Regions from separate parts of the Paenibacillus sp. FSL P4-0127 genome, predicted to be linked through region 1. Evidence: riboswitches for the same ligand, from Rfam matches in the RefSeq annotation. Region 1 holds a riboswitch; each other region holds the start of a gene.
What was found. Region 1 has a riboswitch for glycine ahead of gcvT (glycine cleavage system aminomethyltransferase GcvT). Riboswitches for the same ligand answer to the same signal wherever they lie in the genome.
Positions count from the first base shown of each region.

Region 2: linked by a shared signal. The riboswitch ahead of sdaAB (L-serine ammonia-lyase, iron-sulfur-dependent subunit beta) and the one ahead of gcvT (glycine cleavage system aminomethyltransferase GcvT) in region 1 are both predicted to bind glycine.
Region 3: linked by a shared signal. The riboswitch ahead of NYE74_RS04165 (amino acid permease) and the one ahead of gcvT (glycine cleavage system aminomethyltransferase GcvT) in region 1 are both predicted to bind glycine.

Region 1 is NZ_JBBOWY010000001.1:4,938,181-4,941,458, forward strand. It holds gene mtnB (methylthioribulose 1-phosphate dehydratase) at 1-187, shown strand, start outside; gene gcvH (glycine cleavage system protein GcvH) at 296-691, opposite strand; glycine riboswitch at 890-994, shown strand; glycine riboswitch at 998-1,127, shown strand; gene gcvT (glycine cleavage system aminomethyltransferase GcvT) at 1,239-2,378, shown strand; gene gcvPA (aminomethyl-transferring glycine dehydrogenase subunit GcvPA) at 2,397-3,278, shown strand, end outside.
Region 2 is NZ_JBBOWY010000002.1:912,295-915,572, forward strand. It holds gene NYE74_RS30440 (S8 family serine peptidase) at 1-406, opposite strand, end outside; glycine riboswitch at 1,017-1,122, shown strand; gene sdaAB (L-serine ammonia-lyase, iron-sulfur-dependent subunit beta) at 1,423-2,088, shown strand; gene sdaAA (L-serine ammonia-lyase, iron-sulfur-dependent, subunit alpha) at 2,123-3,004, shown strand.
Region 3 is NZ_JBBOWY010000001.1:947,446-950,723, forward strand. It holds gene NYE74_RS04160 (helix-turn-helix domain-containing protein) at 1-988, opposite strand, end outside; glycine riboswitch at 1,273-1,352, shown strand; gene NYE74_RS04165 (amino acid permease) at 1,495-2,850, shown strand; gene hprK (HPr(Ser) kinase/phosphatase) at 2,893-3,278, shown strand, end outside.

The sequences.
Region 1 (3,278 bases):
CATCGCCGAAATGGAAAGGCGGATTCCCGCCGCGCTCGACACCCGGGTTCCCGGCTTGTTGCTGCGGGGCCACGGCATCTACGCCTGGGGCTCCACCGCGTTTGATGCCGTATCCCGTCTGGAGGCCTTCGAATTTATGTTCGAAGCGTTGTACCGCTCCCTCCTGCTTCCGCGCAAACAAACGTAAATGACGCATTAAACAAACTCGCGGCCAGCGAAGCGCTAAGACACCATGCGGCAAGCAAGCCGCGCCCTCCTCGCTGCCGCGAGATTATTTTACGCTGTAACAGGCCCTTTATCTTTCAAGAAACTCCGCATAAGCTTTGGCATCCATCAACTTGGAAAAAGCGGCGGCGGGGTCTTCCCGAAGCTGAATCCGCACCATCCATCCCCCGTCGTAAGGTTCCTCGTTCACCAGCTCGGGCGCCGCTTCCAGCTCCGCGTTGATCTCCAGCACCGTTCCGCTGACCGGCGTAAACAAATCCGCCACCGTTTTGACCGATTCGATCGTGCCGATGCCGTCCTGCGCTTCCACTTCCGTTCCAAGGTCCGGCAGCTCCACAAATACAATATCGCCCAAGCGATGCTGAGCCACGTCGGAAATGCCGATTTTTACCGTTCCGTCCCCCAAATCCAGCACCCATTCATGTTCATCGCTATACCACAGATTTTCCCTAATATTGGCAGACATGCGTATTCCTCCTCTTCCGGATCTTTCTCGTTCAGATTATTCCAAACCTAGCTGTAGTGTCAATATTACTAACATAATTTATAGATTCAAAAAATGAAAGCGTTGCATAATACAAAAATAAAATATTTTTTATATTTTCATGATAAGTTTATTGACATATTTCGCGGTTTTGAGTATTAATGTAGATGTAATCAGCGGTTGAAGGCAGAGGGAGAGATTACAATTCCAGGCAATTGTAACGCCGAAGGAGCAAGCCGTTGCGGAAGCGGTGAATCTCTCAGGCAAAAGGACCTCTGCCGGACGCGTCTCTGGAGAGAATTCGTCTTTATCGACAGAAGGCGGATCACCCAAGGGGAAACCTGCTTTTTCAAAAATGCCGGAGCGCAAGATGACCGGTGTTTTGCCGCAGGGTAACTCTCAGGTACAAAGGACAGAGCCCGGGAATATCCGATTCGTTTGCCGGTCGGAATTTCTTGGCCTGTCTTTTTATTTTTTCATGATGTGTGCAGGTAAAATACGGCCCACCGCGGCCAAACGAGGTGATGAAATGTCCGAACCCGTAGAACCCCTATTGCAACGAACGCCGCTATACTCTTGTTACTCCCGGTATGAAGGCGTGCGCTGCATCGATTTCGGCGGCTGGGAGCTGCCGGTGCAGTTCAGCGGCATTCAGAAGGAGCACGAGGCCGTGCGCGAGCGGGCCGGCTTGTTCGACGTATCGCATATGGGCGAGTTTTACGCCGAGGGTCCCGGAGCGGAAAGTTTTTTGCAGCGGATGACGACGAACGACGTGAGCCTGCTGGGGCCGGGAAAAGCCCAATACACCCTGCTCTGTTATCCGGACGGGGGCGTCGTCGATGATCTGCTGGTGTATAAACGGGACGAAGGCAAATACATGCTTGTCGTCAACGCCGCGAACATCGCCAAGGATTGGGAATGGCTGTGCCGGCATCTGCCCGCCGAAGGCGTCAGTCTGCGCAACGTTTCCGCGGCCACGGCGCTGCTGGCGCTGCAGGGACCGCTGGCCGCCTCCATCCTCTCTCCCCTGTGCGAAGGGTATGATCCCAGCGTTTTACGCCCCTTCACGTTTAAACCCGCGGCCCGAGTCTGCGGCATTAAAACGCTGCTCTCGCGCACCGGCTATACCGGCGAGGACGGGTACGAGCTTTACGTTGCCGCGGAAGACGCCCCGGTCCTTTGGGACGCGCTGATGCGGGCCGCCGAGCCTCGCGGACTCGTGCCGGCGGGGCTCGGCGCCCGGGATACGCTGCGCTTTGAAGCCGGCCTTCCCCTCTACGGGCAGGAGCTGTCGCCGAGCATTTCGCCGCTGGAAGCCGGCCTCGGCCGGTTCGTGAAGTGGGACTCCGGCCCGTTTATTGGGCGGGAGGCGCTGCTCAGGCAGCATGAAGAAGGCGTACCGCGGCGGCTGGCCGGTCTGGAGATGATCGACCGGGGCATTCCGCGCGCGCATTATCCGGTGTTTGCGCCGGGCACCGAGGACCCCATCGGCGAAGTAACTACGGGCACGCAATCGCCGACGCTCAAAAAAAACCTCGGCCTGGCGCTGATCGCCGGCGCCCACGCGGCGGCCGGCACCGTGCTCGAGGTTGAAATCCGCGGCAAACGGCTGAAAGCCAAAGTCGTCCCCCTGCCGTTTTATCGCCGAAACGCATCCGCCAAGCCGTGAAAGGAGTACGAGAAACTTATGATAAAACACCGTTATTTGCCGCTGACCGAACAGGACCGGTCCGAAATGCTGGAAGCGATCGGCGTCCCTTCGCTCGAAGCGCTGTTTCAGGATATACCCGAGGAGATCCGTTTTAAAGGCGCGCTGCCGGTTTCCCCGCGGCTCGACGAATACGCCTTAACCCGGCACATGTCCGCGCTCGCCGCGCGCAATGCCGACACCGACCGTTACGCCAGCTTCCTCGGCGCGGGCATTTACGATCATCATATTCCTTCCGTCATCCAACATGTCGTTTCCCGCTCCGAATTTTACACCGCATATACGCCGTACCAGCCGGAGATCAGCCAGGGCGAACTGCAGGCGATCTTTGAGTTCCAGTCCTACATCTGCGAGCTGACCGGCCTCAAGGTGGCCAACGCCAGCATGTACGACGGAGCGACGGCACTTGCTGAAGCCGGCTCGCTGGCCGCGGCCGCCACCCGGCGCAAGCGGCTGGTCGTGGCCCGGACCGTTCACCCCGAAGCCCGCGAGGTGCTGGCGACTTACGCGCGCGGCCTGAATCTGGAAATCGCGGAGGTCGGCTGGGATGCGGGCGTTACCGACCGTAAGGCGCTGGAGACGGCCATCACGGAAGACACCGCCGCCGTGCTGGTGCAAAACCCGAATTTCTTCGGTTCCCTCGAAGATATCCGCGCCATCGGCGAGCTGATTCATGCGCGCGGAGGCCTCTTGATCGTCAGCTGCAACCCGCTGTCGCTGGGCCTGCTGGAAGCGCCGGGCAAGCTGGGCGCGGATATCGTCGTCGGCGACGCGCAGCCGCTGGGCATCGCGTCTTCCTTTGGCGGCCCGACCTGCGGATTTTTCGCCGTGGCGGACAGCTACATGCGCCGGATGCCCGGG
Region 2 (3,278 bases), on a different contig from region 1:
TAACCTCTCCGGACTTTTGCTCCTGCCTCAAATAGTTTTCCAAGCTGAATTGGGTGCGGGAAGCCGTTTCGCGCAGGGCGCTAATGACGGAGGTCCGGGCCGACAGCTTGGCGGCCGAAGGCGTCGCTTTTTGGGTTGCGGCTTTTTGCAGGGCCAGCTTGGAAACGGAGGCCGTATCGGTCTGTTCTTTTAATTTGACAAGATAAGTTACGTAATCGTCCTGCTTGAACTGCGTCGTGAGCTTGTCATCGATCTTGGCTTCGGCAATTTGCGGCGAGCTGGATTTTAAACTGGTGCTGGCCGCAGCGCCGGCGTTTTCGGCATAGGTCGCAGGAACAAAAGTAAGCACAAGGAGGATCGACATACCGAGTGAGAAATTTTTACGGAATCTTTTGAATCGGATCAACTTCTTCACTCCCTCTTCTAGGTTAATGGTTCCTTCGGAACATCCTCTTGTGGCAGCCCGGAGAATTGCCGGCTGTCAGTTAAAACCGGAGACGACCTGAGAGACTTGCGAAAAAAAGACGGACATTTATCGTAATTCCAAGCATCACCTCCTTTCATGGGAGAAAAGTTAACACTAGTTGCCGTTGAGTTGAGAAAGCGAGCCGCTTCGGGCAGCGGGGAGCTAACGCTTGGCGGTCGGGCCCGGTTTATACGGCAAGCCGATTAGGACATAACCAAAACGTGAAGCGGAAAACAGTGAGGTATCGGCGATAAATTCAAGCCTTCGTTGAACTACCGATGGGGTTGAGGTTGGCTGATCTATAAATTCGATAGGAAAAGTAGGTTATTTTCAATAAAAAATAAAAATAGGTAAATACTGGCTTGTTTTGAAAATAGTATATCTATGAAAATGAAAATGCACAAGTAGAATTTTATGAAAATATACATATACTCATAGAAAAATAGGAATATTTTACTATATTATTTGGCATCTAGCTGAATTTGTATGTTAGCTATATTGACATATGGTGCTTTTCGTTTTACATTAATTACAAAATGATATCGCGCGAATGAGGGTCATGGGAGAGTCCGCTTTGGAGGCGGCACCGAAGGAGCAAATAGCCGGCCATGCGGGGCGGCTTTGAATCTCTCAGGTACAAGGACCATGGCCTGACGCGACTCTGGAGAGAGCGAAAGCCACCCAAGGGGTACGTGGTTCCGGCCAACGGAAGCATCAAACTCTCAGGTAACGGGGACAGAGAAAAGGCTGCAAGCCTTTTTTCTGTCCTTTTTGGCGCTTGGAGGGCATCGGGTATTTTTCCTACATAGGCATCGAATCTTGAATTCAGCCTGGCCCAAGCCTTCGCTTCGGTGCTGAAAACCGACCTTTTTGAACACGCACTAATAGGGAAAGCTGAAAGTAAGATTTTTGCGAAATGGTGAAAACAAAGATATTGGGGAACGGGGAAGATGACCATGCGGTTTAAAAATGTATTTTCGATTATTGGTCCGGCGATGATTGGACCGTCCAGTTCCCATACCGCGGGGGCGGTACGGATCGGGCGTTTTGCGCGGCAGCTGTTGGGAGAGGCGCCCGCCGAAGCGCATATCTGCTTCTACGGATCGTTTGCGGAAACGTATCAGGGGCATGGCACGGATCTGGCCGTTGCCGGCGGGATATTGGATTATCGCACGGATGACGAGCGCATCCGGGAGTCGCTGCAAATCGCGGAAGAAACGGGGATAAAGCTTGACTTTACGACCGGCGTTCAGCCGGGGGTCCATCCCAATACGGTAAAAATCGCACTGGCCGGCGAAAACCGCAAGGTCGAGGTGACGGGCGCGTCGATCGGCGGCGGGAACATTGCGATCCAGGGCATCAACGGGTTTGAGGTCAAGTGTTCGGGCGAGCTGCCGACGCTTGTGATCGAGCATGCCGACCGCCAGGGCATGTTGGCCGGCATCACGGCGCTGTTCAGCCGGGCGGACGTGAACATCGGCTATATCATAACCGACCGGAAGGGCAGGACCGAAGAAGCCTTGACCGTCGTCGAGGCGGATGGGGCGATTCCGGGCGCGCTCATCGAAGCGGTCGAAAAGCTTCCGCACGTGAGCCGGACGGCTTACATCGATTTAACGTAAAGCGTTTGACATCAAAGTGAAGGGGTAGATAAACATGCGTTTTCGGAATTTGCGGGAGCTCGTCGCTTTGTGCGATAAGGAGGCCCTGACGATTTCGCAGGTGATGCTGCAGGATCAGGCGGCGGAAAGCGGCCAGAGCGAAGCGGAAATCATGGCGGCGATGGCCGAGTATTATCAAATTATGAAGGAAGCGGTACGCCGAGGATTGACGGAGGAAATTACCTCGACGAGCGGGCTGACGGGCGGCGATGCCAAAAGGGTGAACGAATACCGCGGCAGCGGGGAGCCCGCCGCGGGGGACATCGCCTGTCAGGCCATGGCTTACGCTTTGGCGGTCTCCGAGGTCAACGCCTCGATGGGGCGGATCGTGGCCACTCCGACGGCCGGCTCCTGCGGTATCATCCCGGGGGTGTTCGTCAGCGCGCAGGAACGTTTTGGCTGGGAGGATGAGCATCTGGTGCGAGGTTTGTTCTGCGCCGGGGCGATCGGGTACGTCATCGCCAACAACTCGTTTATCTCCGGCGCGGAAGGCGGATGCCAAGCGGAAATCGGCTCGGCGATCGGCATGGCGGCGGGCGCGATGGTCGAGCTGCGCGGGGGAACGCCGGAGCAGGCGGTGCACGCCGTCGGTCTGGCGCTGAAAAATACGCTGGGCCTGATCTGCGATCCGGTCGGCGGTCTGGTTGAAATCCCCTGCATCGTCCGCAACGGCTTCGGGGCGGTCAATGCGCTGGCGGCCGCGGATATGGCGCTTGCCGGCGTGCGCAGCGCGATTCCGTCCGACGAAGTCATCGACGTCATGCTGGAGGTCGGCTCCGCGATGCCCAGCCGGCATCGGGAAACGGCCCAGGGCGGCCTGGCCCAAACGCCGACCGGCCGCAAAATCATGAAAGAGCTGCGAAACCGGAAAAAATAAGCAAGCAGAGTCCCGCCCTTTGTACGATAGGGCCGGGACTTTTTTGGTTGAGATGTTCGTTACGGGAAGACTAGCCTTTGAGGCGCTTTCGCAGCTAAACGTATGACAAAAACCAGGCGCCGCCAGGGGCCTGGTTTTTGTCAAGTTGAATAACGTTATTCAGTCTCTTTATTGTCCGGCAGCGTGATGTTCACCGGCAGAGTCGGCGCTAACAGCCGGCTACAGCCAACAATTGATCTTCAAGCCTTCAAAATAGCGGCACATTAAGAATATT
Region 3 (3,278 bases), 4.0 Mb from region 1:
CGACTGTCTTCCCCTCCGTCACTTTCCAATCACTGCTCAAAAGTGCAAGGATTTCTTTGAGCTTTTCAATGGCTTTGTCATACTTCCCTTGAATTTTGTAGATATAGGAAATTGCTTCCAATGAATCTGTATATTTGGGATTGGGCTGCAGTTCGTAACCTTTGGAATAATACTTAACGGCTTCATCGTATCTGCATAGCTTCGCCATACAGTCTCCTCTGGAGGACCATGCCTGCCAATCATGAGGATACAGTTCGGTCATCTGCTCCCAGAGAACGAATGCCTGAGAAAGGTTGCCTTCTTCTTTGTATATCAGGCCCCCATATAATTGATATAAATAACCTGGATGGGTTTCGTTTAATTTTTCCAGAATTCCCCTGGCTTCAGCGCATCTGCCATCTGCAAGCAAGTAGTTCATAAGCCATACATAAGCCGGCCAGTAATCCGGATGATTTGTCACAAAATCTATATAATACTCTATGAGTTTACGATGGTTGGAGAGGTTCCAGTCAAAAATAACTCCATTCTCCGCATCCCGTAAAGCGTTGTGATTTCTTTTGTTATCTGGAGCTAATATTAAAACATCCTTGGCGTAACGAGAAGCCAATTCACGATGCTCCTGTAAACGATGAATGTGCAGCTCGGCCAGCAATGTGAGGCATCGGGGCTTTTTTGCGTCATCATTAAGTTTTTCCTTAAGAAATTGTTCAGCATAGGTGAAATCATCTTTTGATATAAAATGTTCATGTCCAATCATGTTTTCAATCCGTTCAAAGTGGATATCATCGGTTAATGCAAACAGTTCATCGATGGTAACCCCTAAAATCGCAGATAACCTGGGAAGCAATTGGATATCGGGCATGGTTACATTGTTTTCCCACTTGGATACGGCTTGGGACGACATATTCAGTTTTGCCGCAAGTTCTTCCTGAGTCATTCCTTTTTGTAAACGGAGTGCTTTGATTTTTTTGCCTATTTCAATATTCATTGAGAACCTCCCGTTTTTACTATTTCGACTAGTCAATTGCATTGTAACTGTTTGTTAAATATGCCCTCAATGACCGCCCGGTTAAATGAATGAACCTATCCGTTACGTTTACCGTTACAGACAGCCCGAGGAAACACTGCCGTAATCAAACCTGGGCGAATGGGAATTATCTCGTTGACAAATTTTTTCACTGCGAGTAATATTGAAAAATATTTAAATGGGTTGTTACAATAAAAAAATTAAATAGTTGGCAAGCTATGACGGCTATGGATCGTACTATAGCAGGAGCAGCTTCTGGAGAGACCGCGGGACTCCGCGGCGCCGAAGGGTTCACAATCTCAGGCAAAAGGACAGAAGAGTACTGAATATCTATTTGTTATTTCGAAAATAATTAATAACAAGTCTATTTAGTTATTCTTATGACCAGGAGATTGGAGCGCATCCAGTCTCTTTTTTTATTGGGTTTAATCCATTGTTCAACTTTTCACGTTAAGGAGGAGTTTGGTTTGGCACAACAAGAATTAAAGAGGGATTTAGAAAATCGGCATGTTCAACTGATTGCCATTGGCGGCACCATTGGTACGGGATTGTTTCTCGGATCGGGCAAAGCCATTCAACTGGCGGGTCCGTCCATTATCTTTGCTTATTTCATCGTGGGGATCGCCATATTTTTTGTGATGAGGGCGCTGGGAGAACTCCTGTTGTCCAAAGCCGGATATCAATCTTTTACGGACATTGCCGAAGACTATCTTGGACCGCGGGCCGCGTTTGTAACCGGATGGACCTATTGGTTTTGCTGGATTATGACGGCTATGGCCGATGTGATCGCGGTTGGGGTGTATGTACAATATTGGTTTGATATCCCGCAATGGGTGCCTGAAATTATCTGCTTAGTTGTTTTATTAGGACTTAATCTGTTAACCGTAAAAAATTTTGGCGAATTGGAGTTTTGGTTTGCCCTAATTAAGGTAGTGACGATTCTCGCTTTAATTGCCATTGGGGTCGTCTTGCTGGTGATTGGATTTAAAACGGATGCGGGAATGGTTACGGTCAAAAATATTTGGGGACATGGCGGCATATTTCCAAACGGAGTTCCCGGGTTCTTGCTTTCCTTCCAAATGGTTGTGTTTGCCTTTGTTGGTGTGGAGTTGGTGGGGGTATCGGCCGCGGAAACATCCAACCCGGAAAAAAATATCCCTTCGGCGATTAATAAAATTCCGCTTAGAATTTTATTTTTCTACGTCGGCGCCATTATTGCCCTATTGTGCATCAATCCCTGGACGGAGCTAAGCCCGTCAGAAAGCCCTTTTGTTAAAACGTTTAGTTTAGTCGGGATTCCGATTGCCGCGGGAATTATTAACTTTGTCGTATTAACTTCAGCCGCTTCCGCTTGTAATAGCGGGATGTTTTCAACAAGCCGAATTTTATATAATTTAAGCAAGAATAACCAGGCTTCATCCCATTTTGCCAAGCTGAATAAAAACCATGTGCCCAGAAACGGGTTGTTGATCTCCACGCTTGTCTTGTCCGGGGGAGCTCTATTGAGCAAGCTTATTCCGGAGCAAGCGTTTGGCGTCGTCACCACCATTAGCGCCATTTGTTTTATTTGGGTCTGGGGTGTGGTTCTTGTTTGTCACATCAAGTATAAAAAGACACAGCCAGAGCTGCAGGCAAAATCGAAATTTAAAGCTCCGTTTACCCCCTTTGTTAATTATGCAGTTCTCACGTTGTTTGCTATAATTCTTATAATTATGCTGGTTGCCAAAGAGACACGCATGGCCTTATTATTGACGCCGCTGTGGTTTATTCTGCTGTTTGCTTTGTATTATTCGAATAGAAGAAAAGCGGGTAAATCATCATAAACAGTGTCATCATAAGAATTATTAATCATTGGGGAGAACAACATGAAGACGATCACGGTGCAAAGTCTTGCGAATATGTTTCATATGGAAGTGCTTGCCGGGGCGGGCCGTATGGACCGTGTGATTACCCGTCCGCGGGCGCACAGACCCGGGCTGGAGTTTGTGGGGTATTTTGATTTTTTTCCGATGGAACGGGTGCAAGTGCTTGGCCGTAAGGAAGTTAACTATCTATTGACATTATCCATTGAGGAACGCAAACTGCATATCGGCAACATCGTCAAATATCATCCGCCCTGCTTCATTGTGACGTCAGGACAGCAGGAGATCCCGTATCTGACCCTGTTCTGCGATCAGGAGGGGATTCCGCTGCTAAGGACGGAGGAGACGACAACGGAGTTTATCGCCAAGCTGGACAGCTATCTGGTCAA